Regions from separate parts of the Ruminococcus sp. RTP21359st1_H3_RTP21359_211015 genome, predicted to be linked through region 1. Evidence: predicted binding sites of a transcription regulator. Region 1 holds the regulator's gene; the other holds the start of a gene.
What was found. Region 1 encodes NrdR, which represses ribonucleotide reductase genes. Its sites were predicted from a motif close to CACNANATNTNGTG; they were not measured.
Positions count from the first base shown of each region.

Region 1 (15,483 bases):
TGATAGGTGTTTCTACTAAAACAGTGGAAGCTTGGGAAACAGGCACAAATCGTCCTATCGGACCTGCAAGAAGGATGATATCACTCATTCAGCTTGACCCTGAAATACTTCAGAACTGTCATATCGTAATTGAAAGCGTTGTTTGATATGATATCCGCCCTGACTTCGGTCGGGGCTTTTTTTCACATAGTTTTCACTTTGCATTAAGGTCTGTTTAAGTGAGAAACGCTATAATATAGTCATAACAAAACCGAGACGGGAGGCGTTCTTGTGAACGTAAGTAATATGGCTATTCTTATTATTGCGGCTGTGCTGCTTTCTTTGCCGCTTGTTTTATCTGCTGCATTTTGTGTTGAAGAACGCTGGGGCTTTCTTTCACGAAAACATGATAAGTGGATAGACGAACATTACAGATAATAGGCAGACAGATAAGTATGAGTTGTCCGTCATACAAATACAAGCGTATTTCACAAACATACATCGAAAAAACTATAAAAATTAGTCCATTTATACATTGACTTAATCACGCAAATTCGGTATACTATTTATTGTAACGTCAGCGTGGGAAAAGTACGCAGACAGGAATAATTCTATAGTTTATAAGGGGTTTGTGAAATGACAAAGGTTGTAAAATTCGGCGGAAGCTCTCTTGCAAGTGCTGAGCAGTTCAAAAAGGTAAAGGAGATAATCACAGCGGAAAGCTCAAGAAGATTTGTTGTGCCGTCTGCTCCTGGTAAAAGATTTTCAAACGATACAAAGGTAACTGATATGCTTTACGGCTGCTATGATCTTGCTGCAAAGGGCAAGGATTTCAGCAGCGAGTTCGACGCTATCAAGGAAAGATATTACGGCATAATTAATGATCTGGGTCTTGACCTTTCTCTTGAAAAGGAGTTTGAAACTATCAAGGCTTGCTTTATCGGCAAGGCAGGACGTGACTATGCGGCTTCCCGTGGCGAGTATCTTAACGGTATCGTTCTTGCTAACTATCTTGGATATAACTTTGTTGACGCTGCCGATGTTATCTATTTTAACGATCAGGGTCAGTTCGATTCTGCAAGAACAAACGAGGTGCTTCCTCAAAGACTTGCTACACTTGACAATGCGGTAATACCTGGTTTCTACGGCTCAATGCCAAACGATACTATCAAGACATTTTCAAGAGGCGGTTCTGACGTAACAGGCTCTATCGTTGCCGCAGCAGTAAACGCTGATCTTTATGAGAACTGGACAGACGTATCAGGATTCCTGGTATGCGACCCTAGAATTATCGACAACCCACAGCCTATCACTACCATAACATATAAGGAACTGAGAGAGCTTTCTTACATGGGTGCAGGCGTACTTCATGAGGACGCTATTTTCCCTGTAAGAAAAGCAGGTATCCCAATAAACATCAAGAACACAAACAAGCCTGAGGATATGGGTACGATGATCGTTGAGTCCACATCTCAGAAGCCTGCATTTACTATCACAGGTATAGCAGGAAAGAAGGGCTTTACTGTAGTTAATATCGAAAAGGATATGATGAACGCAGAGCTTGGTTTCGGCAGAAGAGTTCTTGAAGTTTTCGAGAAGAATGGTATCTGCTTTGAGCATATGCCATCAGGCATCGACACAATGTCTGTCGTTGTTCATCAGGCAGAGTTTGCTCCAAAGGAGCAGGAGATAATGTCAGGTCTGCACAGAAACTGTCACCCTGATACAATTGATATTGAAACAGACCTTGCGCTTATTGCAGTTGTGGGACGTGCAATGAAGTCAAACAGAGGTACAGCAGGCAGAATATTCTCAGCCCTTGCACACGCTCATGTAAACGTAAAGATGATAGATCAGGGCTCTAGCGAGCTTAACATCATCATCGGTGTGAATGAGGCTGATTTTGAATCTGCAATGAAGGCTATCTATACAATTTTTGTTGATACACAGCTTTAATACAATATAAAAAATATGGCGGACGGCTTTGGCTGTCCGCTTTTTTGGTGCAAAAAAGCGTCCCGAAAATTATCGGAACGCTCTTATTTATTTCTTCTTGTCAGAAAGCTCAGTGATTATCTGAATGAACGAATCAACGTCAGAGAAGTCCTTGTAAACGGAAGCAAAACGCACATATGCAACGTGGTCAAGCTTTTTCAGTCCCATAAGCACCATATCGCCTATCTCGCTTGTAGTGGTCTCGGTCTGCATTTTGTTTGCAAAGGTGTTCTCTATATCGTCAACAAGGTTTTTCATATCATCAACACTGACAGGACGCTTTTTGATAGCGTTCTGAATGCCTTTTATAAGCTTCTGTCTGTCAAAAGGCTCAAACGAGCCGTCACGCTTGTATACCATAAGCTGTGGCTTTTCCACCACCTCATAAGTAGTGAAACGCTTTCCGCATTTCGGACACTCACGGCGGCGACGCTTTTTTCCCTCGCTTGGACGTGAATCTATTACTCTTGTATCTTCATAGTTGCAAAAAGGACATCTCATTATAAACACTCCTTAGTTAAGAGAAAATTTTGTGCGTGATATTGCATATATTGTGCTTTTATTAATTAATTATACCATAGATTGTGGACGATTGCAAGAGGGTATATAAAAAAAGTTGCGGTAAAGGGACTCAGCAGTTTTGCGGCAGACAAACCATAGCATAATTGTAGAGGACGACGTCCCCTACATGGGTAGTGCAATATTTATGCACGGATATCGCAGACTTGAAAAAAGTTTTAGTGTACAAAAAAACAGACAGCAGAAGCCGTCTGTTTGTGTTTGATATATTACTTGTTAAGATATTCGAGATTTTTTCTGATAAGATCGCATCTCTGCTTTACGCAGTCAACAGAACGCAGTGGGTCTGACGGAGTGTTGAATGTGTAATCCATAAGCTTGTCGATCGTTGTTGCCGCAACGTGAAGTCTTGTGTCTGATGAAGCGTAGTAAATATACACGTCACCGTTTTCACGAACGATCGCGCCGTTTGTGAACGCAACGTTTGATACGTCACCCACTCTTTCACTGCCGTGTGGTGCAATGAAAAGTCCTGACGGCGAAGCGATTAGCTTAGAAGGGTCTTTAAGGTCAGTTGCGAATACATAAATTACGTATCTAAGACCTGCGGCTGTATTTCTTACGCCATGTGCAATGTGTATCCAACCTTTTGGTGTCTTGATAGGCACTGCGCCTGCACCATTCTTTACCTCTGTGATTGTGTGATACTGCCTTGGTGAGATAACAACTTCGTCTGTGCAGATAACAGGGTTTGTAATGTCTTCGCAAAGACCGAAGCATACTCCTCCGCCTGAGCCAGTTTCGATAAAATCGTCCTGTGGACGTGTGTAGAATGCGTATTTTCCGTCAACGAACTCAGGGTGAAGCACAACGTTTCTCTGCTGTGGTGACTTGGACTTGAGATTAGGAAGTCTTTCCCATGTCTTAAGATCCTTTGTCCTTACGATTCCAGCCTGAGCTGTAGCGGCAGAAAGATCGTTTGAAGTCTTGTCTTTGCTCTCTGAGCAGAATACACCGTATATCCAGCCGTCCTCATGCTGAGTAAGTCTCATATCGTATACGTTTGTTTCCTCCGGTTCAGTGTCAGGAAGCTGAACAGGGAAGTCCCAGAAACGGAAGCCGTCAACAGGGCTGTCGCTCTCTGCTACTGCAAAAAATGACTTTCTGTCATTGCCCTCAACTCTTGCAACAAGGTAATACTTGCCGTTGAGATAAATAGCGCCTGAGTTCAGAACTGCGTTTATGCCCAATCTCTCCATGAAGTATGGATTTGTCTCAGGGTTCATGTCATATTTCCAGATAATAGGTGCGTGTGCGGCTGTCAGAACAGGGTAAACGTATCTGTCATAAATTCCGTTGTAGCTGTCGGACACAATGTTTTTTCTGTTGATGAGAGCCTCGTATTCGGCTGTCACCCTTGCTTTGTTTCTTTCAAAATCTGTCATATCAAGCAATTTCCTTTCGGTAAAAAATCTTCTTAAACAAGTATACTATAATAATTCGCTAATTACAAGTACCACTGAAAACATCAAACGATTACATGAAAAAAGTTTTACGAACTGCATAAATGCTGTACATATTTTGCTGTTTTGGTTAATGTTTTCTACAAAAAGCTCTTGTATCTGTTTTATATTCATTCAAAACGGGCATATTGAATATTTGAACTTTATGCGTATATTTTAAACTATATTGATTGTAATACCGCGTTTTAACAATACATATGGATTTAATTGTGCAAAGTGTACAATTAAATTGCTGATAATTGTGCTATAATGGTGATTGACAATAGCTTTGTATGTGTTGTATAATTATAGCAAGATTTAATATATGAACTCATCAACTACATACGGACAGCTTTGATGCTAAAATATTGAATTATGGAGGAATATTTTATGAATTACAAAAAGTACATAGCGGCTGTAATGGCTTTGTCAATGGCAACAGGAGTAGCGGGTTGCGGAAGCTCATCAAACTCTTCAAGCAAGGCGGAGGACGATTTTTCTGCAACAGAGAACGTTGCGGTAGCTGACACGGAATCTATCGAGGCTATCCCTGAGGGTGCTGAAAAAGAGATACTTTATCTCGGTGAGGGCGACCTTAACCCTACTAAGGGCAGTCCTGAGAAGAGCACAGAGCTTCAGCTTTTTGAGAGCAAGGGCGGAAAGATAAGATTCCAGCAGACTTCAAATGAGGACAGATTTGATAATCTTGCTGCTGCTATCACAGCTAACAAGGATATTCCTGATATATTCAAGTATGAGTGGCTTGCGTTCCCTTCACAGGTAGTAAAGGATATGTATCAGCCTATCGACAGCATAGTTGATTTCAGCCAGCCTTTGTGGTCTGCAACAAAGGATACAGCAGATCAGTTCATGCTCAATGGAAAGCACTATGTTGCGCCTCTTGGCTATTCTGCTTCTGCTATGCTCTGCTATGATAAGGATATCATTGACGCAGAGGGCCTTGACGATCCATATGAGCTTTATGTAAACAATGAGTGGACTTGGAAGAATTGGGAGGATATCATGTCCTCATATGTTGGCAACGCACCGGCTGATACTGAGCGTTACGGTGTAAACGGCTTCTTCAGAGCGCACGTTGTTCAGCAAACAGGCAAGCGTCTTGTAAACTATGATCCTGCAACAAACGAGTTTTCAAGCAACCTTAACGACCCTGATATCGAAAAGGCTCAGAACTTCCTTTATAATATGATGAAGGACGGACTTATCCTCAACGGCTGGGTAGGCTCTGCAAGAGATTGCTTCAATCAGAACTGCTTGTTCTATGCAATGGGCGATTGGGCTTACACAGGCAACCAGACTCCAAAGGAGGGCGAGAACTGGGGCGTTGTTCCTATCCCTCAGTATGACGATAATCAGCAGAAGATAACAACGTCTGATATGACAGCTTTCATGTGGGTAAAAGGTTCAACAAGAAGCGAAGCTGTTAAGTGCTGGTTTGAGTGCGTAAGAGCTTCAAAGACAGATCCAAAGTATGAGCAGACAAACAAGGACAAGTTCATGGAGAACAACCCTAATTGGACAGACGAGATGTATGATGTGAAAATGGACGTTGTTTCTGACGATTACCTTATGCTCTTTGACTATGCTTACGGTATATCTTCCGCTCTCGGCGACAGAAAGCAGTTTGACGGAAACCAGTGCCTTGTTGACGCACTCTACAGTGATGCTTCAAATGTTGATGAAGAGGGTGTACAGTCCACATGGACGCAGGTTCGTGAGAAGTATTCTGCAACTGTAGATTCCGAGATCAAGGAACTCAACCAGAAGATCGCAAGCCTTAAATCATAATAAATAACTCCTGATAAAAATAACGCAGGCTGTAAAAAGTCTGCGTTATTTTTATGCGTATTTTAGAATAGCCCAAGTCCTAAAGCTGTGCGGACTGTGATGAAGATAAGCCCGGCAAAGGCGAGTATGGTAACAGGTGCGGTGAGATAGATGACTATCTTTTTGCCTTGTGAAACGTCAGGACAGAAGTTTATGAGCCTGAAGCTGTCACGGTGATACCTAAGCTCTTTTACGAAAAGCACAAGACCAGCTATCATAAGTCCGAATGAAAGCAGTGCGACAGCAATTATTATCATTGGTGCTGTGCCTGTGATCTGACCTTTTTCAAGGTCTGCGGCAAACTTGTCAAAGTCTATGGAACCAAGTGCGACACTCTGAATTGCTCCGATAGTGTTCATGGTGAAGTGAAGTATCAAAGACGGGAAGATAGATCCTGTTTTTGCAACCATAAAGCAGGCACACATTCCCATAACAGCCGCATAGAGTATCTGCTGATAGCTTCCGTGCCAAAGTCCGAATGTCAGCCCCACCATTATAATGCCTGTGAGCTGTCCGCATTTTTCAGCATTTCTGAAAAGCGTACCTCTAAACATAAGCTCTTCAAAAAACGGTGCAAGCACTGACATTGCCAGCACACTCGTTACGCCGCCCAGGGCAGTGCCGCTTGAAGTGAAGTCAACGCCTTTAAGGCTCGTTCCCGAAGCTTTCTGCACGTATGAGAAAATAAATGTGTTGATATAATTTGCGGCATAGATAAGCCCGAATGATATGACGATCCATTTTGCGACCCATTTTGCAGGCATTGAAGGTTTTCTGAAACAGGCTGTTATTTTAAGTCCCTCTTTTTTGCCACTCACAAGTCTGAATACAATAAGAACTATTGGCACAACTACGAGATACTGTATGCAGTAGCTCACAAGCTGAGCGATATCCTCATAGTAGGCTGACTTTCCTGCGATATGGTACACCGCCAAGTCGCCAAGTCTTATAAGTGCGATATCAAGCATATAGAAAATTATCACCATAAGTGAATTTACGTTTGAGGTCTTTCGTATAAGTTTTATTGTATCATTATTCATTTTATAATCTCCATATTTGCGTTATGTGTTTTACAAGAAAATTATATCACAGGTGGAGTTTTGTGTCAATCGAAACGTTGTTATTAGTGAGGAGTTAGGAGTGAGGAATGAGGAATTATGGTATCGCCTGCGGCGATGATTTTTTTGTTTTTGTATGAAAAAAGACCGCCCTATGATGAGCGGTCTTATATGTACTATGAAATTAGAGCTTAACTATCTCGCCGTACTGCTCTCTGCCTGCGCCTACAGCGTTTGACTCGTCTGTATCAATGTGCATAGCAAGAGCGAACTTGTCGCTTACTCTGATAACAGTGTCGCAGAGGATAGCTGTTCTTTCTGCAGACTCTATCTTTACTGCAACGATATCCTTATCCTTTACGCCGAATGTTTCAGCGTCAGCAGGTGTCATATGGATATGTCTTTTAGCAACGATAACGCCCTCAGAACACTCTACTTCGCCACATGGGCCAACAAGCTTGCAAGCGCCTGAGCCTGCTGTGTCGCCTGACTCTCTGATAGGAGCGGCAACACCGATAGAACGTGCGTCTGTAGCTGAAAGCTCGATCTGGTCTGCTTTTCTTACAGGACCGAGGATAGATACGTTTGCAAGCTCTCTCTTAGGACCTACAACTGTAACTCTCTCCTCGCAAGCAAACTGACCAGGCTGTGAAAGATCTTTCTTCTTTGTAAGTGTTGCACCCTTTCCGAACAGCGTTTCAAGAGTTTCCTGAGTAACGTGAACGTGACGTGCAGATGTTTCAACGATAAACTTTGGCATGATGAACATTCCTTTCAATTATTGTATTTACATTTCTATTTTACTACTATTTTCGCCACAGGTCAAGGGGTAATTTAACTTTGGGTAACAAATTTTTTGTCATGTTGATCAAAAAAACAGCGGCTGCCGTTTGAGACAACCGCTGTGTGCAGTTAAGAGATCAGTTATTTCTTGTGTTTTTTCTTTATTCCCATTGCCGCACCGCCGCTTATCAACAGCATTGCAAGCCAAAGGCTCATACCACTGCCACTTCCGGTCTGTGGATTTTTCTGCTCGCTCTTAGGCTTATCAGCCGTAGAGCTGTCTGTCTTGCTCTCGTTAGTATCGCCTTTCGTCTTATCTGGCTTTGAGTTATCTTTTTTGTCATCACTTGGAGTGTCTTTCAGCTTATCTGTAATAGTGTCTGCCTTTTGTATCTCCTTTGTGCCGTCCTTGTCACCGAAATACTTGCCGCATTCTTCGCAGTACCAATACTCGATATTTCCCTCTTTATCATGTGTTGCGTCAACTTTATCTATATGTGTGAGCTTTCCATGATTGTTCGGGTCGATATCGCCGTATTCACTGCCGCAGATATCACAGGTGGCTTTCTTTGTGCAGGTCGCCTTGCCGCCGGAATGTGTACAATTGTATCCACACTCTGTACATTCGCCTGCGTTCCATTCGTGGGGTTCTCTCTCGATAGTCACCTCGCCGCAGCAATCATATTTTTTCTCATGTTCTTTGCTGTCAAAGTCCCAAACAGGTTTGCCTGTGTGATTTGTCGGGTCAAGGTCGCCGTATTCTTTATTACAGAATTTGCACTTTGCTTTTTCAGTACAAGTCGCAGTGCCGCCCACATGGTTTTCGAGCACGGTTACTTCTTTTTCACCTGTGATGACAAAACCGTCTTTGAGTTTTGCCGAAGCGTAAACCGTCATTGTTCCGCTCTCAAGATCTGACGCACTTACCTTTGCGGTGTAAAGATCGTCTTTTGCGGTAAACGCCAATTCCGTACCGTCGCCTGCAAATCTGAAGCCTGCTGTCACGTCAGTACAGCCCTCAGGCAGAGCAAATGTAAATTCATAATCACCTAAAGGACAGGTCTCGTCAGTTCCGTTTATGGATATCTTCAAAATAGTTGATTTTTTCGTTTCATATCCGCAAATTGTACATTCCTGCCAATATTCGCCGCCTTCCGTATTCCACTTGTAGGCGTGAAGTTCCTTTTGGCTGTCAGTTCCGCACTCACTGCACTGCTTCCAATGTCCGTTTTCGTCGGATATATAATCGCCGAAGCTGTGTTCGATAGGCTCGCCCTCAGTAGCCTGACAGCGTTTGCAGGTCTTTGGAGCTGTGCAGGTCGCTTCTTTCCAATCATGTCCCAATGGGTTTATAGGCTCATCTTTGTACTGTGAACATTCGGAGCAATTAAACCTCTTCACACCCTTATCGATGCAAGTCGGCTCGGAGATTATCGTTCCCTCGTCAAATATATGTCCGTCTACTGCGCAGTTTCTTATTACTGTAAGCGTTGCTTTTTCCGATACCCAAGTACCCACATAGTCCGCATTTTCAGCGTTCTTGACCGTACATCTGTACATATATCCGTTAAAGCTTATGTTCGTTGCACAGGTGGTGAATGTAGTTGACCATTCTTCCTTGCCGTCCACGACTTTTGAATCAAGAGAGAACGTTCCGTCAGCTTCGGTAACGTCTGCAAAAGTCTTTCCATCGTCCTTGCTCACCTGCCATATCACCTCAGCTCCGTAAGGATTTCCCTGAGCGATAGGAAGTGTGAACGTAGCCTTTTCTCCGCTGTTTATGGTCTTATTGCCGAGTGAGGCTGTAAACTCAGGAGAATAATATATTGTAAGCTTTGCCGCGTTTGAAACTACAGAGCCGTATTCATTTGATACAACACAGCGCACAAGCTTTCCGTTGTTTTCTTTTCGCACTTTTAATGAATGTGAATTGTCGTTGGTATATGGGATATCAACGAAAGTTTCTCCGTTATCGCTGCTTTCCTGCCACTGATATTGGAGCGGTTCACTGCCTGTTGCTTCTACATTGAAGAAATAGTAACGTTCAATTACGATAGTTATTTCTCCGGGCTTAACAGGTTTAGGCTGGCTAGGAGCGTTTGTTGCACCGCTTTGCGGGTGTTTTACTATGACCGGTGCTTTTTCGGAGAAGTTTATCGTAACAGGGCCGAAAACGGTCGGCTCAGTTTTTTGTCCGTCGCCTGTTGATACCCATGTTTTGCATCTTATCTGCCAGCCGTTCATTTGGCTTTCTATAGTAGGCTCGTAAACAGAAGAAGTTTCGCCGTCAATGGCGGTGAAAGTCTTTCCGCCGTCCTTGCTCACTTCCCATAGGTAATTCAGCCGTACTGCGCCATTTGGTGTATTGTTTGTGACCTCGAATTTTGCCTTTTTATCCAAGTGGAATTTGTCAGGAGCAGTAAATACCGGCTCGTCAATGAAGATATATGCGTCATAGGTATATGAATGATTGAGCTTGGAATCCCAGCCTAAATAATATACATCTGCCTGATAATGCGTACCATTGTCACTGTTGCCCATACGCCCCACATACATGCTTGTGCCATGGGCATTTATTTTTGTGCGCTTGTCGTTTTCAACACTGTACCATTCTACTCGGATATCACTGTCTTGCGGTGAGGACGGCTCGTTTTCCATTGTTTTCAGCGTAACGACGTCGTTCTTTTTCACAACAAAGTATTTTAATGTTATAGGATCAAAAGGTATCCTATGCTCTAAGATATTCGTTCCATAACGCAGATTAAAATAGGTGTTCTCATCTTCAAGAGTGCCGTCAGCTTTTATTTTAAAAGCATTCACGCCATAAATGGAATCCTGTGACTTGAGCCAGAGATGAAGCTTGTTTCCGTCATGGAATATTTCTGAGCGGTTATAGCCATAAAAATCGTCATATGGCGGCTGACGTGTGTTAGCACTGCCTATAAACTCATTGCCATCTGCACCCCTTGCAACATAGGTGTACTTGTGTACCGAGTTTCCTTTTGCGTCCACAGCCTTGCCGTTGTCATTGAAGTCAGCGCTTCCGCCTGATATCTGCAAGATTACGTTGTCACCAAGCGTTCCAGAGTAGTTTCCGCTATCAATGATGACCTTGCCCTCTCCTACAATGTTAAGTCCTCGCACGATCGCACTGTTTGTAAATTCTATCGTGCCGCCTTTCAGCTCGATAGGATAAGTGAAATTATATGTTTTATCAGGGGAGGTCTTTAATTTTAAAGTTGCGCCGTCATAGACAATGATCTTCGGAAGCTCAAAACCGCTTTTGATATCTATGTTCATTTTGATATCGCCTGAAAGTATGTTTACATCAAATGGAACGTTGGTGTCCAGATCGATTTCATATATATCTTTTAGATCTATTCCGCTTGCTAAATAAAATGTTTCATAATCATGCATATCCTTGAAATATGACATTTTACCACGGCCATTATCATCTTTTATATAGATGTCATCCATGTTTTCTGTATAATATTCTGTATACCCTCCGAAGCCATACTGCGCAAACTTCTTGAAGTCAGCGGGACAAGTATCGCTTTCATAGAGTTTCAGCCGTCCCGAAACTGTTATTTCGTTGCCGCCTGATTTACGGAAACCACGATTGACGCTTTCATAATCCACATACTCTGTTCCGGCACGGACACGTCCTCTTCCTAAAAATTTTATGGCGTAATGGTGAACTTGTACGCCATATTCCATGAATCCCGGCGTGGACGGATTAATGTTTCTGCCTTCTACTGTGGCGTTGTTCTTTATTACAATACCGCCTGCTTCAAGGCCTGAGGTGTATTCTGAATCATACTCTTGTGGTTTGTATATCTCTTTAAAGACGTTACCTTCGACCTTACTGCCGTCAACTGTCAAAATTCCATATACCATTATTCCTGCAATAGTTGAACCTGCATTGTTGAAATATCCGCCTGAAGTGAGATTTTTTGGTCTGTAGTGTGTGTAATTGGTGCACTCTCCCTTAACAGGTCTGTATGTAGCACGACCCTCTACGGTGGTATTAGTGCCGTTTACATAAAGCGACCCCTCGACATAAATGCCGTTCATGCCCACAGTTGGTCCGTTTGCGCAAGCCCAAACAGTGCTGTAGTCATTAACTATCATATTATACTTTACGATAATGCAAGCGCCGAAGCTTTCGCACGATACATTAGTAGCATTTTGTTCAGTACCGTCGCCGATAGTAAGATTTGAGCAGTATATTGCTGCGTCATGTGTTACTGCTGAAAACGTTCCGCTGCCAATGATAGTGATATTACTGTCAGGAGCATAAATTCCGCTGTAGCTCTCATTGTATTTGGTTGCAGCTTGGCTTGAAAACGGGCTGTCACCAAGATCAATGCTGCCGACAAGCTTTATGTTCAGATCTTGTTCGCCTTCAACGTATATAAGACCAAATCGGCTGGGTCTTTCGCTGTTGCCGTTTATACGTTTGCCTATAGTCGCCATATTGTAGCCAAGAAGCGTCAGAGTCTTGCTTTGTATATCGTATTTCCAGCCTTGTTTGCTCCATGTTTTATCAGATGTTACCTGTTCGTCGCCTATCCATATGCCATATTCTGTGACCGCAAATGCGTTCAATGGTGTAATGGACATTGCCATACATAGAGTAAGTATGATGCTCAATAACCGTTTTTTCATATTGTTTCCCCCTCTTCATCATCTTTTGAAAGTTTAAAATCGAATGTCATTTCCAGCATTGCAAACAGCTTATACATGACCTCTGTGGCGATAGCTCTAATATCAAGCAATCTGATAAATGCAAGCACTTTTGCCTGTTCTTCCTCCGGTACTTTATACACTCGCATTGCCGCCGTCAGAAAACGTCTAAGCTTGTGGTCAAGCGGGAAATGGATATCGCATTTTCTTGCCATATAGTTGCGCATTATTCCTGATGTTCCGATTTCCATTTCATAGAAATCGCTCTCGGTATAGCCCGGAAAATTCGAGCCGAATATCTGTTTCAGTTCCGCCGTAGTGTGGACATAGATATACTCAGCCGTTTCAGGCATAGTATAAGCTTCAATGTAGATCTCTCGGAGATTTTCATTCAGCTCAGTGAGGGTTATCTGTATGGCAGTTTCCACAGCATATGTGTATATCGGCGACATATTATCACCAACAATGTTCTTTGCCACTCCAAATTGTCCGCTGAACATCGTGCCCACAAGTTCCATTAGAATAGCGTCTTTTGTGGAGAATAAGTTCTGAAAGCTTCCTCTTGCAACGCCAGCTTTTTTCACTATCTGTGAGATAGTTGTCTGTTTATACCCCTGTTCCAGAAACAGTTGGACGCATACAGTGAGTATTTTTTTTTTCGTTTCGATACCGTCTTTTCTTGTAGAAATATGTATCACCTCTTTTCATTATTTATTAATAATGATTTATAAATTAGTATGTGTATTAGTTATAACATATATAACACAAATTGTCAAGTATCAGAAAGGGGTAACAGCGAAATTTTACAATTGGCAACGATTTTTTGTATTATTTTTGCCTTAATGATTTAAAGCAAAACTCTTGTATTATTATAAAAAGTATGGTATAATCAAATTACGAATTTTTTTGTATATTTCTAAGGAGGAAATAATTATGAGTATGTATATCACTTGTCTTGACCTTGAGGGAGTTCTCGTTCCTGAGATATGGATAGCTTTTGCTGAGGCTACAGGTATCCCTGAGCTTAAAAGAACAACAAGAGATGAGCCAGACTATGACAAGCTTATGAAATACCGTATCAACATTCTTAAGGAGCATGGTCTTGGTCTTAAGGAAATTCAGGATACTATCGCAACTATCGACCCAATGCCAGGCGCAAAGGAGTTCCTTGACGAGCTGAGAAGCTTCACACAGGTAATAATCATCAGCGATACTTTCTCACAGTTTGCAGGTCCTCTTATGAAGAAGCTTGGTTATCCTACTATCTTCTGCAACACTCTTGAAGTTGCTGACAACGGCGAGATAACAGGCTTCAAGATGAGATGTGACAAGTCAAAGCTCACAACTGTAAAGGCTCTCCAGTCTATCGGCTTTGAAACTATCGCAAGCGGTGACAGTCATAACGACCTCGGTATGATACAGGCAAGCAAGGCAGGCTTCCTTTTCAGAAGCACAGACAGCATAAAGGCTGAATATCCTGAGCTTCCTGCTTATGAAACATATGATGAGCTTATGGCTGCAATAAAGGCTGCTATGGACTAATAGTCTTTAATAAAGGAAAAACATAGATGAAAAAGGTAATATCACTTATAATAACAGCGGCTTTGTCACTGTCTGCGATGCATTCATGAAACAATTCGCAGAGCTTTTAAGCAAATAATATTTGTTTTTTTACGGCGTTGTGTCTTTTGGCACTTCGCCGTATTTTTTTGCAAAACAATACCAAACATAATCTGCGATATGTAACGCATATTATATATAGTATCTTCGCTTTTGCCGTGAATATTTTATCATATGAAAAGTTTATACTTCTGACATAAGTTTCCCTTGACAAACGGGGTTAGTTTATGCTAATATGAATATGGTTAGTAAATACTAACCTAAATTAATGAAAAGGAGGAGTTAAGAAAAGTATGAGCGTTATAATAGTAGGCGGAAATGACCGTATGGCAACACGCTATAAGGATATCTGCAAATCATATGATTGCAAGGCTAAGGTGTTCATCAAATATCCTACAGGTTTTGATAAGAAGATAGGCAGTCCTGATCTGGCAGTGGTGTTTACTGATACAGTGTCACATAAAATGCTCAATGGTCTTAACCAAAGAGCAAGCAAACTTGATTTTCCCGTGGCTATATGCCATTCATCAAGCTGTTCGGCTTTGAAGAACGTGCTTGAAAAATATTGTACTAAAGGCGTTGTAAACGCATAGATCTATATGTATGGGTTAGGAATTTCTAACCAAAGGAGGGACTATGTCACAGTCTGAGCTGAGAAATTTTGAAAAAAGCATGGCTTATCATCTTGCCCCTGCAATGCTTGGAATAAAGCCTGCCTGTCTTATGTCAATGGAAAAGAACAAGGACGGGCTTGAAGAAAATGTCGAGCTTTTTAACAGCAGGGCATATACAAAGGGCATGAAGCTAACAGTGCTTTGCGAGTGCAAAAGCAGAAAGCTGCTTTTTCTCTATAACGAAAAGCTTTTATCTGACAGACTTGCAGACAACAGAGTAAGAAAGCTTCTTGAAAGCTTTGGCTATGACAGCCGTATGACCCTTGAACAGCAGCTTGAAAGGCTGTCTGGAAGAATATCCGCAAGTGAGGATTTTCCTCATGAGATAGGTCTGTTTCTAGGCTATCCTGTTGATGATGTTACAGGGTTCATACAGAACAAGGGAAGAAACTATCTTCTTTGCGGATATTGGAAAGTCTACTCTGACGAAAACAGAGCAAGACGTATTTTCAGCAATTATGACAAGTGCAGAAATTATCTGTGTAATAAACTTGCTCAGGGCGAAAGCATTTACCAAGCCCTGAAAATTTCTTAGGAGGTAATCATAATGAAAACAGCAGTAATTTATTGGAGCGGTACAGGCAACACAGAGGCTATGGCAAAGGCCGTTGCAGAGGGTGCAGGCGCAGAGTGCTTCGCAGTTTCTGAGTTCAGCGGCAATGTTGAGGATTATGACGCAATAGCTCTTGGATGCCCTGCAATGGGAGCAGAGGAGCTTGAGGACAGTGAGTTCGAGCCATTTTTCGCAGGCATAGAGGGCAAACTCTCAGGCAAGAAGGTAGCACTCTTCGGCTCGTACGGCTGGGGTGACGGCGAGTG
Region 1 is NZ_JBDGDD010000019.1:31,312-46,794, forward strand. It holds gene AB5Z01_RS09095 (DNA-binding transcriptional regulator) at 1-146, shown strand, start outside; gene AB5Z01_RS09100 (hypothetical protein) at 271-417, shown strand; gene AB5Z01_RS09105 (aspartate kinase) at 616-1,935, shown strand; gene nrdR (transcriptional regulator NrdR) at 2,023-2,475, opposite strand; gene AB5Z01_RS09115 (glycosidase) at 2,763-3,938, opposite strand; gene AB5Z01_RS09120 (extracellular solute-binding protein) at 4,386-5,804, shown strand; gene AB5Z01_RS09125 (lysostaphin resistance A-like protein) at 5,867-6,883, opposite strand; gene pduL (phosphate propanoyltransferase) at 7,086-7,661, opposite strand; gene AB5Z01_RS09135 (NPXTG-anchored protein) at 7,826-12,352, opposite strand; gene AB5Z01_RS09140 (TetR/AcrR family transcriptional regulator) at 12,349-13,068, opposite strand; gene thrH (bifunctional phosphoserine phosphatase/homoserine phosphotransferase ThrH) at 13,310-13,912, shown strand; gene AB5Z01_RS09150 (DUF2325 domain-containing protein) at 14,284-14,583, shown strand; gene AB5Z01_RS09155 (DUF3793 family protein) at 14,627-15,199, shown strand; gene AB5Z01_RS09160 (flavodoxin) at 15,212-15,483, shown strand, end outside.

Region 2 (15,060 bases), on a different contig from region 1:
TTTGGATAATAGTAACCCACAGTGCTGCCCTCACGCTGAAAATCATGGTGCTGTCTAGCCATATAGACTGGTTCTTTACCCGGGTCGGCAATAAGTTCAGTTTTGTCGAATTTCCATACGATATGACCGTCCCAGTCTACCTGAACAAGATCAAGTTGATCCTGATATGCATATTTACCTCCTCTTGCTCCTGTTGTGCCCATTACATATCCGCCTGGGAGTATTTTGTTAGGAAATCCTCCCAGTCCAGCCCAAAGCTTTACTTCATTGCCATTCATATCTATGAGCAGAGCACCTTTAGCGGACGGGAAGATCGTATAGCCGCTGTAGGCTTTTTCTTTGTTGTATATTGTAACTCCTGTTGGATAAATGCTTGGATAACCCATGTCTGATTCCTCCTTGTTTATTTGTCTGCTTTTGTCAGGTCTGCCGTAACGTTATCTGGAAATGCTTTTTTTGCTGAGTCTGGATAATAAAATTCCCTTATGTTGTAACTGTTTGGATATTTACCATTCTCATACGCCCACTTGTTTATTTCATCAAGACGAGATGCAGCTTCCTCAGAAAGTCCCAGTTTAATACTGTACTGTTCCCAGTTTGTTTTGAAATCATCTGGTTCGATTCCATATTTCTTTGATATTTTTTCAGCCGACTCATCTAAGTTGTCATTTATGTATTTAACGCTTTCATCAAGTGCTTTAAGATAGTTCGTAAGAGTTTCAGTATTGTTCTTTGCAAAGTCGCTTGATGTTATAAGATAAGCAGATACGTTTATCCCTATATCTTTTGCAGATGCGACCTGAGTCCAGCCCTCTGCTTCATATTTTTTTATAGCTGAGCCTGTAACGATAGCGGCTGATGCCTCACCGTTATGTGCAACTGCTATCTGAGTTGATATGGAATCTGTGTTGACGTTTTTCTGCTTTGACGGGTCAAGTCCTAAATAAGTCTGAGCCTGCCAGTTGAAGTATTCTGAAACTGTTCCAATAGAAGTTATCCATCCTTCACTTTCATCTAAAGCATCAAGATTATCTTTGTATTTTGGTGCAACAAAAAGACCGCCGTTATATGAAACGCTAGAACTTAGATCTGAAAAAATCACAAGATTAGTGTTATCGAGAGTATTTCCAATTCTGTTTACAGCAGCAAAATCTGCAAGCAGTCCTGTATCTGCTGTGCCTGTTGCAATAGCGTCAACTGTGTTAATGCCGGCAGCGTATTCTGATGTTTCGAGAGATATACCATATTTCTCAAATATTCCTTGCTCCATACCGATATAGTCGGCATATTGATCTGGCTGACCTGTCATGTTCGCAACTCTCAAAACGCTAAGTTCTTTACCGTCTTTGGTAACCTTCTTTGCGGTTTTTCCGCTTGATGAACTACCGCATGATGCAAGAAGAGTTGCTGTCAATGCTGTCGACGCTATTATTGCGATTATCTTTTTTATGTTCATTTTTAAATCTCTCCTGTTAAATTAATTATTTTACGTCAAAGTGTTTAAGTTTTTTCTTGCCAATAAACTGTAGGATCCTGTCAGCAGCAAAGCCAATCACAGCAAGTGTGACGATTCCTGCAAAAGCCCAGCTTGTTTTGTAATAAAGCTTCGAGCTGTTTATAAGATAACCAAGGCCATCACTGCCGACCAGCATTTCAGCTGCCACAACACAGATGATAGCTGAGCTAAGTCCTAGTCTTATTCCAGTGTAGATATTAGATACCGCTGATGGTACAACTACTGTGAAAAAAACTCTTGCTTTTTTTGCCCCCATGCAGGAAGCTGCTTCCACAAGCTGCTTATCAGTTGAAGCCACACCCGCTATAGTGTTTACGAACATAGGGAAGAATGATGCGTAGAAAATAAGTGCTACTTTTGATTCTTCGCCTACTCCGAACCACATTAAAAAGAGTGTCGTCAATGCAATAGCAGGCACAAATCTGAAAAAGCTAAGTATAGGTTCAACGAGCCAGCGTACAGGTCTGAAATTTCCTACAATAAGACCCATAGGAACAGCAAAAATTATTGAAAGTAGCCAGCCTTTTATTACTCTTCCAACGCTTGCAACAATGTCACTCCAAAGAGTTCCGTCTTTGATAAGTTCCTTCATGCTGTCGATCGTTTCCTTTGGGCTTGGAAGAAAATATTCATCATATTTCAAAGATCCTATTCCCCAAAGGGCAATTATTGCTACCCATGATATGATGCCACATTTTAGTATCTTCTGTATAGCAGAGGACTTTGTTTTATTATTTTCCATCTTTAATGTCCTCCTTATTAAATGTAGTATAGCTCTGAGTCATCAAGAGCTTTGTTTACGAGAATATTTGTAGTGTTTTCATCAATAGTGTAAAGCTTCTTGATAAGTACTTTTACCTTATCACCTTTTTTCAGGCGGGAAGCGTTCAGCGGATATCTGCCTGTTACTGAGATACCGTCTATGGAAGCTTTAACCTCAAAGGCGTTTCCTCTGAATGATACATCTTCTACAACTGCGTCTTCCATAGAGCTTTCAAATGGGTGGTATTCACTGTCTTCGAATTTATTTATTTCAATAAATTCCGGTCGGATTATAGCTGAAGTCTTGCCCTCTGCTGTTTCAAAGCCTTTGAGCTTGCTGTAGTCCTCGATAACTGCGGACTGACCGATAAACTGAGCAACAAAAGGAGTTTTAGGTTCAAGGTATATCTCAACTGGATTGCCTATCTGCTCAACTCTGCCTTTGTTTGTGATAACAATTTCGTCTGCGACCTCTATTGCTTCGTCCTGATCGTGTGTAACGAAAATGCTAGTTATGCCTATTTTATCAATTGTATCACGAAGCCATGTTCTCAGTTCTTTTCTTACCTTTGCGTCGATAGCTGCAAAAGGTTCGTCAAGTAGAAGGAGTTCAGGCTGAGGTGCTAGTGCTCTTGCAAGAGCGATACGCTGCCTTTGACCTCCGCTAAGCTGGTCAGGATAACGCTTGCCAACGTCAGGCAAGCCAACAAGTTCAAGAAGCTCAGCCACACGTTGTTTGATAAACTTCTTATCTTTTTTCTGAACCTTCAGACCATAAGCTATATTATCGTAAACTGTCATAAAAGGGAAGAGCGCATAGCTTTGAAAAACAAATCCGATACCTCTTTCATTTGATGGAAGTTTGTTGACATTTTTACCATCTATAATAATATCGCCGCTATCCTGTTTTTCCAAACCTGCAAGCATACGCAGGATAGTTGTTTTACCGCTGCCGCTCGGTCCAAGCAGACCGATAAGCTTTCCCTTTTCAATACCGAAACTTACGTTATCCGAAGCTTTAAAATCGCCAAAGCTTTTATTAATGTTTTTTAATTCTATATACATAGCTGACAACTCCAATTTAGATATATTGCTGTGATAGTTCCAGTGTCAACATCGCTGCATTCGCTTATTGATCTTTGACAATTTAAGCTCCTCACTTTCAATTCATATCAAGCCGATATGATTAGTATGCTTTTATTATACATGATTTTATGGAAATGTCAATAGTTATAAATGATTTTTGTGAAATCATACATATATGATAGGAATACTTTATTATTGTTGTACATTTTATTCATAACTAACATATATGAGAAATATGATATACAGAAATGTTTGATAATACTCTTGACAAAGTGCGTAAATAGTGATATAATCACTATATTCATAGTAAAGCTATATGAATAATATAATATATATTGGAGGAAATAAAAAAATGCTTACAGAACTGACAAACCAGAATTACAACGAGCTGATATCAGCAGACAAACCGCTTGTTATAGAATTTTACTCACCTACCTGTGTTCACTGTAAAAGAACAGAGGCAGGGCTTAACGAAGCTGCAGAGGAGCTTGGAAAAACCGCTATCATAGCTAAGTGTGATATCACGTCTCAGCCAGATCTTGCGAAGAGATATGACGTTACAGCACTGCCAACACTCCTTTTTATAAAGAATGGTGATATCAAAAACAAGCTTGAGGGTTTTACGCACAAGCTGATAATTCTTGACAATATAAAGAGATTATAAAAAAATCAGTCCGATGTTTTGAGCATCGGGCATTTTTTTGAGCAAAAGGTCTTGACAAAGTAGGGAGTTTATGATAAAATAATAATGTTGTTTTGTATGCGGGTGTGGCGGAATTGGCAGACGCGATAGATTTAGGTTCTATTGGCAACACCGTGCAGGTTCAAGTCCTGTCACCCGCACCATACTTGTGCAATAAAATAGATGCACACCTCGAAAAGCTCGTATTTACGAGCTTTTTTTGCGTTTTGAGGGTAAAAATTTCAGGTGTAAAACCGTGGATGCTTTTCACCGGTTTTCACCAAAAAGGAAGTCGAACCCTACACAACAAAAAAATATCGAACATATGGATGATATCGGCACTGTGCATTGCGTCTTTGATAACGGCAGAACGCTCGGAGTTATCCCTGGTGTGGACGATTTCCATATCGTAAGTGAAGATAGTGAGTCAACAGAAGATGAAGAAATGAATATATCAATGTGACGGTCTAGTTTTGAAAAAAGCTTGACCGTTTTTTTGTTGGAAAAATCGGAAAGGAGATGATTCGTACTGATAAAATATTTTGATATCTTTGCAGGAATAGGCGGATTCCGTTTGGAACTTGAAAAAGCGGGCGGCTTTGAGTGCGTCGGTTATTGTGAAATAGACAAATATGCAAAGAAAGCATATGAAACGTTGTACGATACAAGAAACGAGGTGTATTACGATGACGCAAGAAAAATCGACCCAAACGAGCTGCCAAATTTCGACCATGGGTAAAAACTACTATCGACGGCAAGGAATACGAACTCGATATCAGCTTCAAGAAATACAAGCAGGTCGAGAGTATTTCGGACGAGATCGAAAAACAGAATATCGATGTTGATATTTCCGATTTCAAGAATTCTTCCGACTTTTATTTGTATTTAAGCAAGTTTGACGATCAGTCTTCTGAAGAAATATCGGTTAATGTTACCGGCAAGATGATCGTTCAGAAGAATATATCAAAAATTCCCTTGAAATTGCCGTATATTTGTGGTACAATTAAAGAACAAGTTAAAAATATTTACGACTCCAAGATTGTCGACACCGATCTGCTCAAAATCGGTATTAATAACGGTTATCAGCAGGTGATATCGGGACCCATGGCATACATTTCGACTATAACGGTCGGATATGTTCCCAACAAAGAGTTTTACAGCATTTTTGGAGACGGAACTCCAAGCAGTATCTATAATCTGAAAAATGACTATTGGGCACAATACGCCGATACTATTTCGCCTGCTCTTTACATTGACAACAAGATTATTTACGAGTGGAACGGCGCTTTAACGTCAATCGGCAAAACGCAGTATCTCAACATTGCTCCTGTTTCATCAAACGAAACATTCGAGGATACCAAGGAAATTCTTGTAGGTTCCGTAAACTGTATATCTACGGATAATCAAAATATTTCTGCGCAGTCGCTCTTGACAGCGTATGAAAAAATGCCGCTTACCGACGAGGAGCAGGCAAAGGCAAACAAAAGCAACGTCTACAACGATAAGTATATAGGCAACTTCCTCAGCCTTATTGAAACGACGTATTTCAGGCAGCTTGACATTGAGAATAAGGTACTGGCAGGGGCTAACCGTATCTATGCCGAAAGATATCTGAGCTACGGCGTATTCAGCTACGAGCCTTGCGTTACTGTTTCCGCATTTTCTAAGGATATCGAGACAAAAGGTTCGTTCAGCGTTGATATTCTGGGGAACTATGCCTCTACGGTAAGCTACAGGAATAACGCCGACGACGAATACGCTTATCGCTTTGCTTCGGGGTATGTTTCTTCTTATCTTGAAAGCTTGGTGCTGGAGGAGTATACGGAGGTTCAAGCGGGTAAAACAATTCGTTTTTCACATGACCCAACCGATATAAATTTCAAAGGAAAATCATTGTGGAATGAATGGGAGTATAAAAAAATAAATATGGGTATAAAAATTATTCTCGGAAGGAGATTTTTGGTATGCAACCTACTAACTATGAATTCCTAGATAAAATTGCAGATGTATTTTTATCTCAAAGAGCATGTGGCAATAACAATGAATTAATAGATACAGTTTCTTTTTATGACAATAAAATGTCTTCTATCGTTTATGATTATTATCCATTTGAGGTTGAAATTAGAGATAACAACTTATATTTTTTTATCATAACAAATCGCAGTGAAAAGAAAATGCTATTTTCGTCATCGCTTAATACCGACTTTGATAAGCTTTGTGACAGTTTGATAAAATGTATAACGACAGATGTAAAAAAGCAAATTCCCAAGAAATTTTTAAAAGCAAAGGGGTTTTTATAATGAATGAAAATCGAGCAGAAATAAAAGCCAAAATAGTGGAAACTGAAATGAAAAAATATTTTGGTAGTTTAGTTTCGAATTTTAATTTGATAGACGCTTTTTACGGCAATGGACATGAAGAATTTAGTTTGGGATTCAAGTATTGTGACTATTTTGATATGCGCTTTAATTATGGTCAAGGTGCTTGCGGATGCTGCATATGTTATGATTGGGGTGATAATAATGAGGCTATACTTATTAAAACCTCAATTGATGGTTGGTGGGAAAAAATTTCAATTCAATGGAAAAAATATTTTCATGAACTTAAAAAAGAACTGGATTTGCGTATTCCCGATGATTATTTAAAAGAATTTTTTTATAAATCCTAATACCGAAACAAATGTAGTGTGAACTAATGCGAATGCTACGGAACATATGGGGGAATATGTTGGTCGCTTTTAAAGTGTTGAAGGGAGAGATAGTTTTTGAATGATATAATCAGTACATTTAATGACTTGTATTATAAAATTCAAATATCTCATAATATTTGTTTGGCTGATGTAAGAAATATATGTTTGAAATCTTATAATAATTCTGTTGTCTGCGATGTTGATGGTGGCGCCCCGGAAATATATTACGAAATATTAGAGAGGGATTGTGGGCATTTTGCTGTTTTGAAAATAGAGCGAAACAGTCACGAGATTATATATGAAAGTGTTAATGCTGATTTCGCAGCAATTGCTCTTTTCCTGTTTCTTTCACGTCATCAAATAAAAAAAACTGATAATGATATTGAGATAGAAGAATTTATAAAAAAAGAAATTGCACACGGGAATATAGATTTGGCTAGACAGGTGATTGCTGAAAATTTTGGAGAAAAAACAATTTCGTTTGAAAAAAACGTATTCGATAAAATTTCTGTTATTACTTTGTCTACAAATAAAATTGACATTTTTTATCATGGCAATACAATTTTATTTTGTTCAGAATTTAATAAACCAGATCTTGAACGTGGATATTTAATTGCATTTAATAAATGCCGTATGATTAATATTTATCATAAAATAATGGTGAATATTACAAATATTATTCCCGATGTTAATGAAAACGAAAATAGAAAACTTAAATATCTATTTTTAGTTGGGGCTATGGAAAAATAAGTATATCAAGTATAATAACGCATACAATTTTTCTTGCTGACGGAGCATTTTTAGAGCCGATAGCTAACGTATTCATGCGAATGTATCATAGTTATTTTATTTCTTGATTTTTTTTTAGCTTAATGATATTGGGAGGGCATTGAGTTTATCTCAGTGTCCTGCTCGCTTTTCAATGAAAAAAAATATCCCCTCCAAAGCATTTGCCTTGAAGGGGATTAACTATATGCGTTTTACTGTGGCTTCTTAACGTCTGTCATAACTTCTTTAAGTCCTGTTGCAAGACCTGCAATACCCTGTATCTCACTTGGTATAATGATCTTTGTAGCCTTGCCGTCTGCTGCCTTAGCAAATGCTTCAAGGCTCTTGAGCTGGATTACCTGCTCGTTAGGGTTAGCAGCATTCAGCTTGACGATACTCTCGGCAATCGCCTTCTGTACCATGTCGATAGCCTGCGCTTCACCTTCTGCCTCAAGTATCTTCTGCTCCTTTACAGCGTCTGCACGAAGTATCATAGACTGCTTCTCAGCTTCGGCTGCAAGTATCTGTGACTCCTTGTCTGCCTGTGCTCTGAGTATCTTAGATTCTTTCTCACCCTCTGCAACAAGCACCTGAGATTTCTTCTCAGCCTCTGCCTGAATAACCTTTTCACGTCTTTCACGGTCAGCTTTCATCTGCTTTTCCATTGCGTCCTGAATTTCTCTAGGTGGAAGAATGTTTTTAAGCTCAACTCTCTGTACCTTGATGCCCCACCTATCTGTGGCTTCATCAAGAATTGCTGTGATCCTTGTGTTGATAATGTCACGGGAAGTGAGCGTAGCCTCAAGATCAAGGTCACCAACAATGTTTCTAAGTGTTGTTGCTGTCAGATTTTCAATAGCTGAGATAGGTCTCTCAACACCGTATGTGAACTGCATTGCGTTTGTTATCTGGAAGAACACAACAGTGTCTATCTGCATTGTTACGTTATCCTTTGTGATAACTGACTGTGGCTTGAAGTCAACTACCTGCTCTTTGATAGATACTCTTTTTGCAACTCGGTCGATAAAAGGTACTTTTACGTGAAGTCCCGTTCCCCATGCCGCATGAAAAGCTCCAAGTCTTTCAACTACAAATACATATGCCTGCGGTACTATCTTGATGTTGCTGATAACAATGATTATAAGCAATACGATGATAGCAAGTACGATATAAATTCCAGGTTCCATTATATGCCTCCTAAAAATAAGTTTATGTAAGCTGTTACTTTTCTTCTGAAACTATCAGCTTTGCACCGTCAATACGCACTACCTTCACTGGTGTGCCTTCTGAGATCTTTGAGCCGTCCTCAGTTCTTGCTGCCCAATCTGTGCCCTCAAGAGTGACCCTGCCTTTGTTCACAGAGTTATCTATAGGCTCAATAACTATTGCAGTTTTTCCCACATCAAGCTCGTAATTTGTTGCAACTGGCTTGTTCTGGAGCTTCTTGACCACAGGTCTTGTAAGCAAAAGAAGTATGATCGAGCTTACGACGAATACGATGCACTGTGTAAGGAAAGAAAGCTTAGCTATGGCACAAAACATCGCAATAAGCGCTGCTATAGCAAGCCATATAGACACAAGTGCCGTTCCTGTTGCGACCTCGCAAACAACAAAGAACACGAAAGCTAAAGCCCAGAAAACTATTTTGAGTGTAGCCATTGTCATATGATACCCCCTGTTCCTCTCATTTATTTAAGATTTATTATAACATATTATTTTAAAATTTACAATAGCTAAGACACAATATTTTTGCTGTTTTACCTTTAATCTTTAATGATTTTACATTGGCCGTACCATATTTTATTAGCTGTACTCTAATATATACATGTTGATGCTACTACATAAAGAAAAAAAGTATTTCGAAAAGATAGTTATATAAAAAATTTACAGTAAAAGCGGTAACCCGCTGGAGGTAACCGCTTTTACTATTTGTGTAATTATACGTTGTCGCTGAAATAAACATCATACCAAACAAGGAATGAGAACACTGTCCAGATCTTTCTTGAATAGTCATATTTGCCTGCACGGTGATCGTCAAGAAGCTGTACAAGCTTATCTGTGTGGAAGAACTGTGCCGACTGAGGAGAAGTAAACTTATCCTTTACTATATTATAATACTTATCTTCTTTCAGCCATACCCTTATAGGAACAGGGAAGCCGAGCTTCTTTTTCTTAGCTGTCTGTGGAGGGCAAGCCTGAAGTGCAGCAAGACGCATTGCATACTTCGTTTCAGTCTCAGTAACTCTGTCCTTTACAGGTATCTGCTCTGCAAGCTCCATTACCTTTCTGTCAAGGAATGGTACACGAAGCTCAAGGGAGTGAGCCATGCTCATTTTATCCGCCTTAAGAAGAATATCACCTGTCATCCATAGGTGCAGGTCAATGTACTGCATCTGTGTTACCTGATCCTGATCTCTTACCTTGTCATAGAACGGCTTTGTGATAGCCATAGCGTCAGGAGCGTTTGTCTTTATGCTCAAAATATCCTTACGCTCTTTCTCAGAGAAGATGTATGCGTTACCAATAAATCTCTCGTCAAGGTCCTTAGAACCTCTTATAAGATAGTTTATGCCGTGCTTGTGAGGCAGTTTCTCAGCAACTGCACCAACAGCCTTTCTGATAGGTCTTGGTATCTTAAAGTAGCTTGCCATATCAGCAGGGTTGTGATAGATGTTGTATCCGCCGAATATCTCGTCTGCACCCTCGCCTGAAAGCACTGCCTTGACCTTTTCAGAAGCTATTTGACATACGAAGAACAGAGCCACAGCCGCAGGGTCTGCGAGAGGTTCGTCCATGTGATATTGTATTTTTGAAAGGCTGTTCCAGTATTCCTCAGGGCTGATGACCTTTGAGAAATTCTCCTTGTGGATATACTTTGAAAATTCCTTAGCATAACCTATCTCGTTGTATTTCTCGTCCTCTCCGAAGCCCACAGTAAAGGTCTTGTCAACGTTAGCAACAGCGGCAACATAGCTCGAGTCAACACCGCTTGAAAGGAATGAGCCTACCTCAACGTCAGCGAATTTGTGTACCTCAACAGAGTTCTTGAAAGTGTCAGATATCCTGTTCACCCAATCTTCAAGAGCAGGGCCATTGTCAGCGTGGAATTTAACTTCCCAATATCTTCTTACGTTCATCTTGCCGTTCTTGTATGTAAAGCAGTGAGCGGCAGGGAGCTTGTAAACATTTTTGAAGAAAGTTTCTGTTGTAGGAGAATATTGGAATGTGAGATAAGTTTCAAGAACGTCTGTGTTAAGTTCCTTCTTGAAATGAGGGTGGTCAAGAAAACTCTTTATCTCAGAACCCCACATAAGAGTTTCGCCCATTTTTGCGTAGTAAAGAGGCTTGATACCGAAGAAATCTCTTGCACCGAAAACCTCATTTGTATTCTTGTTGAATATAACAAATGCAAACATACCTCTCAGCTTGTCGAGCATATCCTCGCCCCACTGCTCATAACCGTGGATAAGCACCTCTGAGTCGGTCTGTGTATAGAACTTGTGACCAGACGCTACAAGCTCCTCACGGAGATCCTTGTAGTTGTATATCTCACCGTTGAATGTAAGTACCAACGACTTATCTTCATTGAAGATAGGCTGGCTACCTTGATCTGAAAGGTCGATGATCGAAAGTCGGCGGAAACCCATTGCGATCTGCTCGTCAACATATTTTCCGTCAGAGTCAGGACCTCTATGTTTTATTCTATCCATCATTTTTCCAAGAACTATGGAAGCGTCATTGATTTTATTTGTAAATCCAACAAAACCGCACATATAAAAGCCTCATTTCTGTTAAATCAAATTGCCTGTATCTTAGTTAATACGGCCGCTTGTCGCCTAGTGAACGTCAAGCAATATAATATTTATTATACACTATATGCGGCTTTTTTGCAAGGGGTAAAAACAAAAATTAAACAATAAAAGAAATTGTCTTTTGTGCATTTATCACATGGCAATGTGTATGGTATAAAAATATCTGCGATTTTGTCATTTTGGCTTGAAAAAGACAGAGGGATATAGTATAATGGTATTAAAATCATATTTTGGAGAAGATCTTATGAACGATAACAAAAAGAAGAAAAATGGTTATAGATTGGATATTGTGTTGATAGTGAGTTTTTTTGTGATGCTTATATCTTTCTGCGCCTATATGATGAATACTACTCTCGAAGAGGTACTTGAAAATGAAACAGGCAGCTCTGTAGTTACTCATGATTACACTTACGAGAGTGCTGAGAGCAGTTCAGCAGCATAGTGCAAAATTTAAAAGCTCGACAAGTTAAAGCGCTTTACGTACTTGCTGAATTCGCCTATTTACGACATTTAAAAGGCATGGAGTAGCACTCGCAAATGCATAAGATGACAAGTTAGCTCACTTTACAGTGCCAAGAACTGAACTATGTCGTATTATACATTTGTAAAGTTCGGTTGCATTACAGCTAAAAGCATTTTACTTGACACCTAAAATCAATATTTGACGAAAATGTGACTTTGTGCATTTAATACAAATAACAAAGTCACATTTTGTTGTATAACGCCTTGACTTTGCGTCACTTATACTATATACTTGTATTAAGCACTGCTTTTTATACAATATGTTGTGATTTGCGGTGTGAGTTGTGAGAATATAAAAAATATAATGATAAATCGGGAAAATCGGAGGCGGTATTGTGATAATCAAGATAAAAAAACGTGACGGACGTACTGTAACTTTTAATATTGAGAAAATAGCTGGCGCTATATACAAGGCGGCTCAGTCTGTGGGCAAGGATAACTATGAGGAAGCTTTGGAGCTTTCGGGTAAAGTTGTTGATAAGCTTATGGAAAAACACCTTGATATGCCTACTGTTGAAGAGATTCAGGATTGCGTTGAGCGTGTACTTATCGAGGAGGGCATGGCTGATACTGCAAAAAGTTATATACTCTACCGCTCAAACAGGACTCGTGCAAGAGAAATGAATACCCGTCTTATGAAAGTTTATGAGGATCTTACTTTCCAATCAGCGAAAGATAACGATTTGAAGCGTGAGAATGCTAATATAGACGGCGATACCGCAATGGGTACAATGCTTAAATACGGATCTGTGGGTGCAAAGGAGTTCAATGAGATGTATGTTCTTGCTCCTGAGCATTCAAAGGCTCATCAGGAGGGGGATATCCACATTCATGATCTTGATTTTTATACACTGACTACCACTTGCACTCAGATAGACCTTACAAAGCTTTTTGATAAGGGTTTTTCTACAGGTCATGGCTTTTTGCGTACACCAAATGATATACAAAGCTATGCTGCGCTTGCCTGCATTGCGATACAATCCAATCAGAACGACCAGCATGGTGGTCAATCTCTTCCAAAGTTCGATTATGATATGGCTGAGGGCGTAAGAAAGACATTCAGACACCGCTATCGTGACAATATCGGCAGGGGTCTTGCTCTCCTTGGTGAAGTTTCTGATGCTCAGAGCATTGCAAAGAAAATAACTGAAATGCTTGATGAGCAGGGTTTAAAGATCACTCTCGCCAATGATAACGGCTATCAAGAGGCTGAAGCACAGTTTCTTGTAAATTTTGTTGACGCACCTATAGTGAAGAAGATACAGAGTTTTGCATATAAAAACTCTTTGAAAGAAACTGACAGAGCCACATATCAGGCAATGGAAGCGCTTATCCATAATCTTAATACCATGAACTCCCGTGCAGGCGCTCAAACGCCTTTCAGCTCCATAAATTATGGTACTGATACTTCTATCGAGGGCAGACTTGTTATAAAGAATATTCTTCTTGCAGAGGAAGCAGGACTTGGCAATGGTGAAACGCCTATTTTCCCTATACATATTTTCAAGATAAAAGAGTGCGTGAACTTTGATCCTGATGACCCGAACTATGACCTTTTCAAGCTCGCCTGCCGTGTATCAGCGAAGCGTCTTTTCCCGAATTTTTCATTTATCGACGCTCCTTTCAATCTACAGTATTACAAAGAGGGCAATCCTGACACTGAGATAGCTTACATGGGTTGCCGCACAAGAGTTATCGGTAACGCATATGACCCTACTCGTGAGATAGTGACAGGAAGAGGAAACCTCTCTTTTACTACCATTAATCTCCCTAGACTTGGCATAAAAGCACAGCGTAATATCGGTGCTTTCTTTGACAGCCTTGATGAGCTTATGGATCTTTGTATCGACCAGCTTATGCACAGATTTAAGATACAGTGTTCAAAGCGTGTGAGAAATTATCCGTTCCTCATGGGTCAGGGCATATGGCTCGATTCAGAGAAGCTTACGGCTGACGATACGCTTGAAGAAGTGCTAAAGCATGGCACACTTTCAGTGGGCTTTATCGGTCTTGCTGAGTGTCTTAAAGTGCTTACTGGAAAGCACCATGGTGAAAGTGAAGAAGCAAGAGAGCTTGGCTTGGAGATAATCTCACGTATGAGAGCAAGAATGGACGAGGAAACAAAGCGTACTGGTCTTAACTTCTCGTTGCTTGCAACACCTGCTGAGGGACTTTCTGGCAGATTTGTTAAAATGGATAGAGAACGTTATGGCGAGATAGCAGGAGTTACAGACAGAGAATATTATACTAATTCTTTCCATGTACCTGTTTACTATCCGATAACAGCGTTTGAGAAACTTAAAATAGAAGCTCCTTACCATGCTCTTACAAATGCAGGCCATATAAGCTATATCGAGCTTGACGGCGATCCGCTGAACAATCTTTCTGCATTCGAGAAAGTCGTAAGATATATGAAAGAGGTTGGCATAGGCTACGGCTCAATAAACCACCCTGTTGACCGTGATCCTGTTTGCGGATATACTGGAATAATAGGTGACAAATGCCCAAAGTGTGGACGTTCTGAGGCTGAACACAGCAAGGTGATACATGAGAGGATACCTCGTGCAAAAGCCTGCTGTGAGGGTGACAATTAGCCATGGAGCTTAGGATAGCAGGCACTGTCGGTGAATCTATCGTAGACGGACCGGGTTTTAGGTTCACTATTTTTACGCAGGGCTGTCCACACGGCTGTGAGGGTTGTCACAATCCGCAGACACATGATTTTAACGGTGGCATTGTCGTTGACACAGACCAGCTTTACAATGAGATAATAAAAGACCCGCTTCTTGACGGTGTGACGTTCAGTGGCGGTGAGCCTTTCTGTCAGTGCAAACCGTTAGCAGAACTTGCAGGAAGGATAAAAGCGTTCCGTGGCTTTTCACTGAATGTGATATCATTCACGGGCTATACTTATGAATATCTAATTGCAAACGCTAACGCTGAAAACGGCTATATGGAGCTTCTTAGTCAGCTTGATTATCTTGTTGACGGACCATTTATTCTGTCACAGCGAAGCCTTGAGTTGAAATTTATGGGCAGTCGAAATCAACGCTTCATAGACGTGCAGAAGTCTTTAAAAGAGGGTTGTGCGGTGGTTATAGAGCCTTATTGATTTTTACTATTGAAAAAAAACGCTGAGTGAAATTATTTTTCACTCAGCGTTTTTATGTGACAATTATTTATTTGTTAGACTCTATTACCTCAACATCTTTTGGGTCGAGAG
Region 2 is NZ_JBDGDD010000039.1:554-15,613, reverse strand. It holds gene AB5Z01_RS12295 (aryl-sulfate sulfotransferase) at 1-386, opposite strand, end outside; gene AB5Z01_RS12290 (ABC transporter substrate-binding protein) at 404-1,456, opposite strand; gene AB5Z01_RS12285 (ABC transporter permease) at 1,482-2,258, opposite strand; gene AB5Z01_RS12280 (sulfate/molybdate ABC transporter ATP-binding protein) at 2,276-3,343, opposite strand; gene AB5Z01_RS12275 (thioredoxin family protein) at 3,717-4,028, shown strand; tRNA gene AB5Z01_RS12270 (tRNA-Leu) at 4,127-4,210, shown strand; gene AB5Z01_RS12265 (DUF4314 domain-containing protein) at 4,303-4,509, shown strand; gene AB5Z01_RS12260 (DNA cytosine methyltransferase) at 4,576-4,785, shown strand; gene AB5Z01_RS12255 (hypothetical protein) at 5,151-6,038, shown strand; gene AB5Z01_RS12250 (hypothetical protein) at 6,011-6,346, shown strand; gene AB5Z01_RS12245 (hypothetical protein) at 6,346-6,714, shown strand; gene AB5Z01_RS12240 (hypothetical protein) at 6,811-7,485, shown strand; gene AB5Z01_RS12235 (SPFH domain-containing protein) at 7,716-8,690, opposite strand; gene AB5Z01_RS12230 (NfeD family protein) at 8,725-9,168, opposite strand; gene asnB (asparagine synthase (glutamine-hydrolyzing)) at 9,441-11,276, opposite strand; gene AB5Z01_RS12220 (hypothetical protein) at 11,560-11,757, shown strand; gene AB5Z01_RS12215 (anaerobic ribonucleoside triphosphate reductase) at 12,173-14,431, shown strand; gene nrdG (anaerobic ribonucleoside-triphosphate reductase activating protein) at 14,434-14,949, shown strand; partial or broken gene AB5Z01_RS12205 (hypothetical protein) at 15,017-15,060, opposite strand, start outside.
Region 2: the regulator NrdR is predicted to act here: its motif matches at 12,092-12,105, upstream of AB5Z01_RS12215 (anaerobic ribonucleoside triphosphate reductase).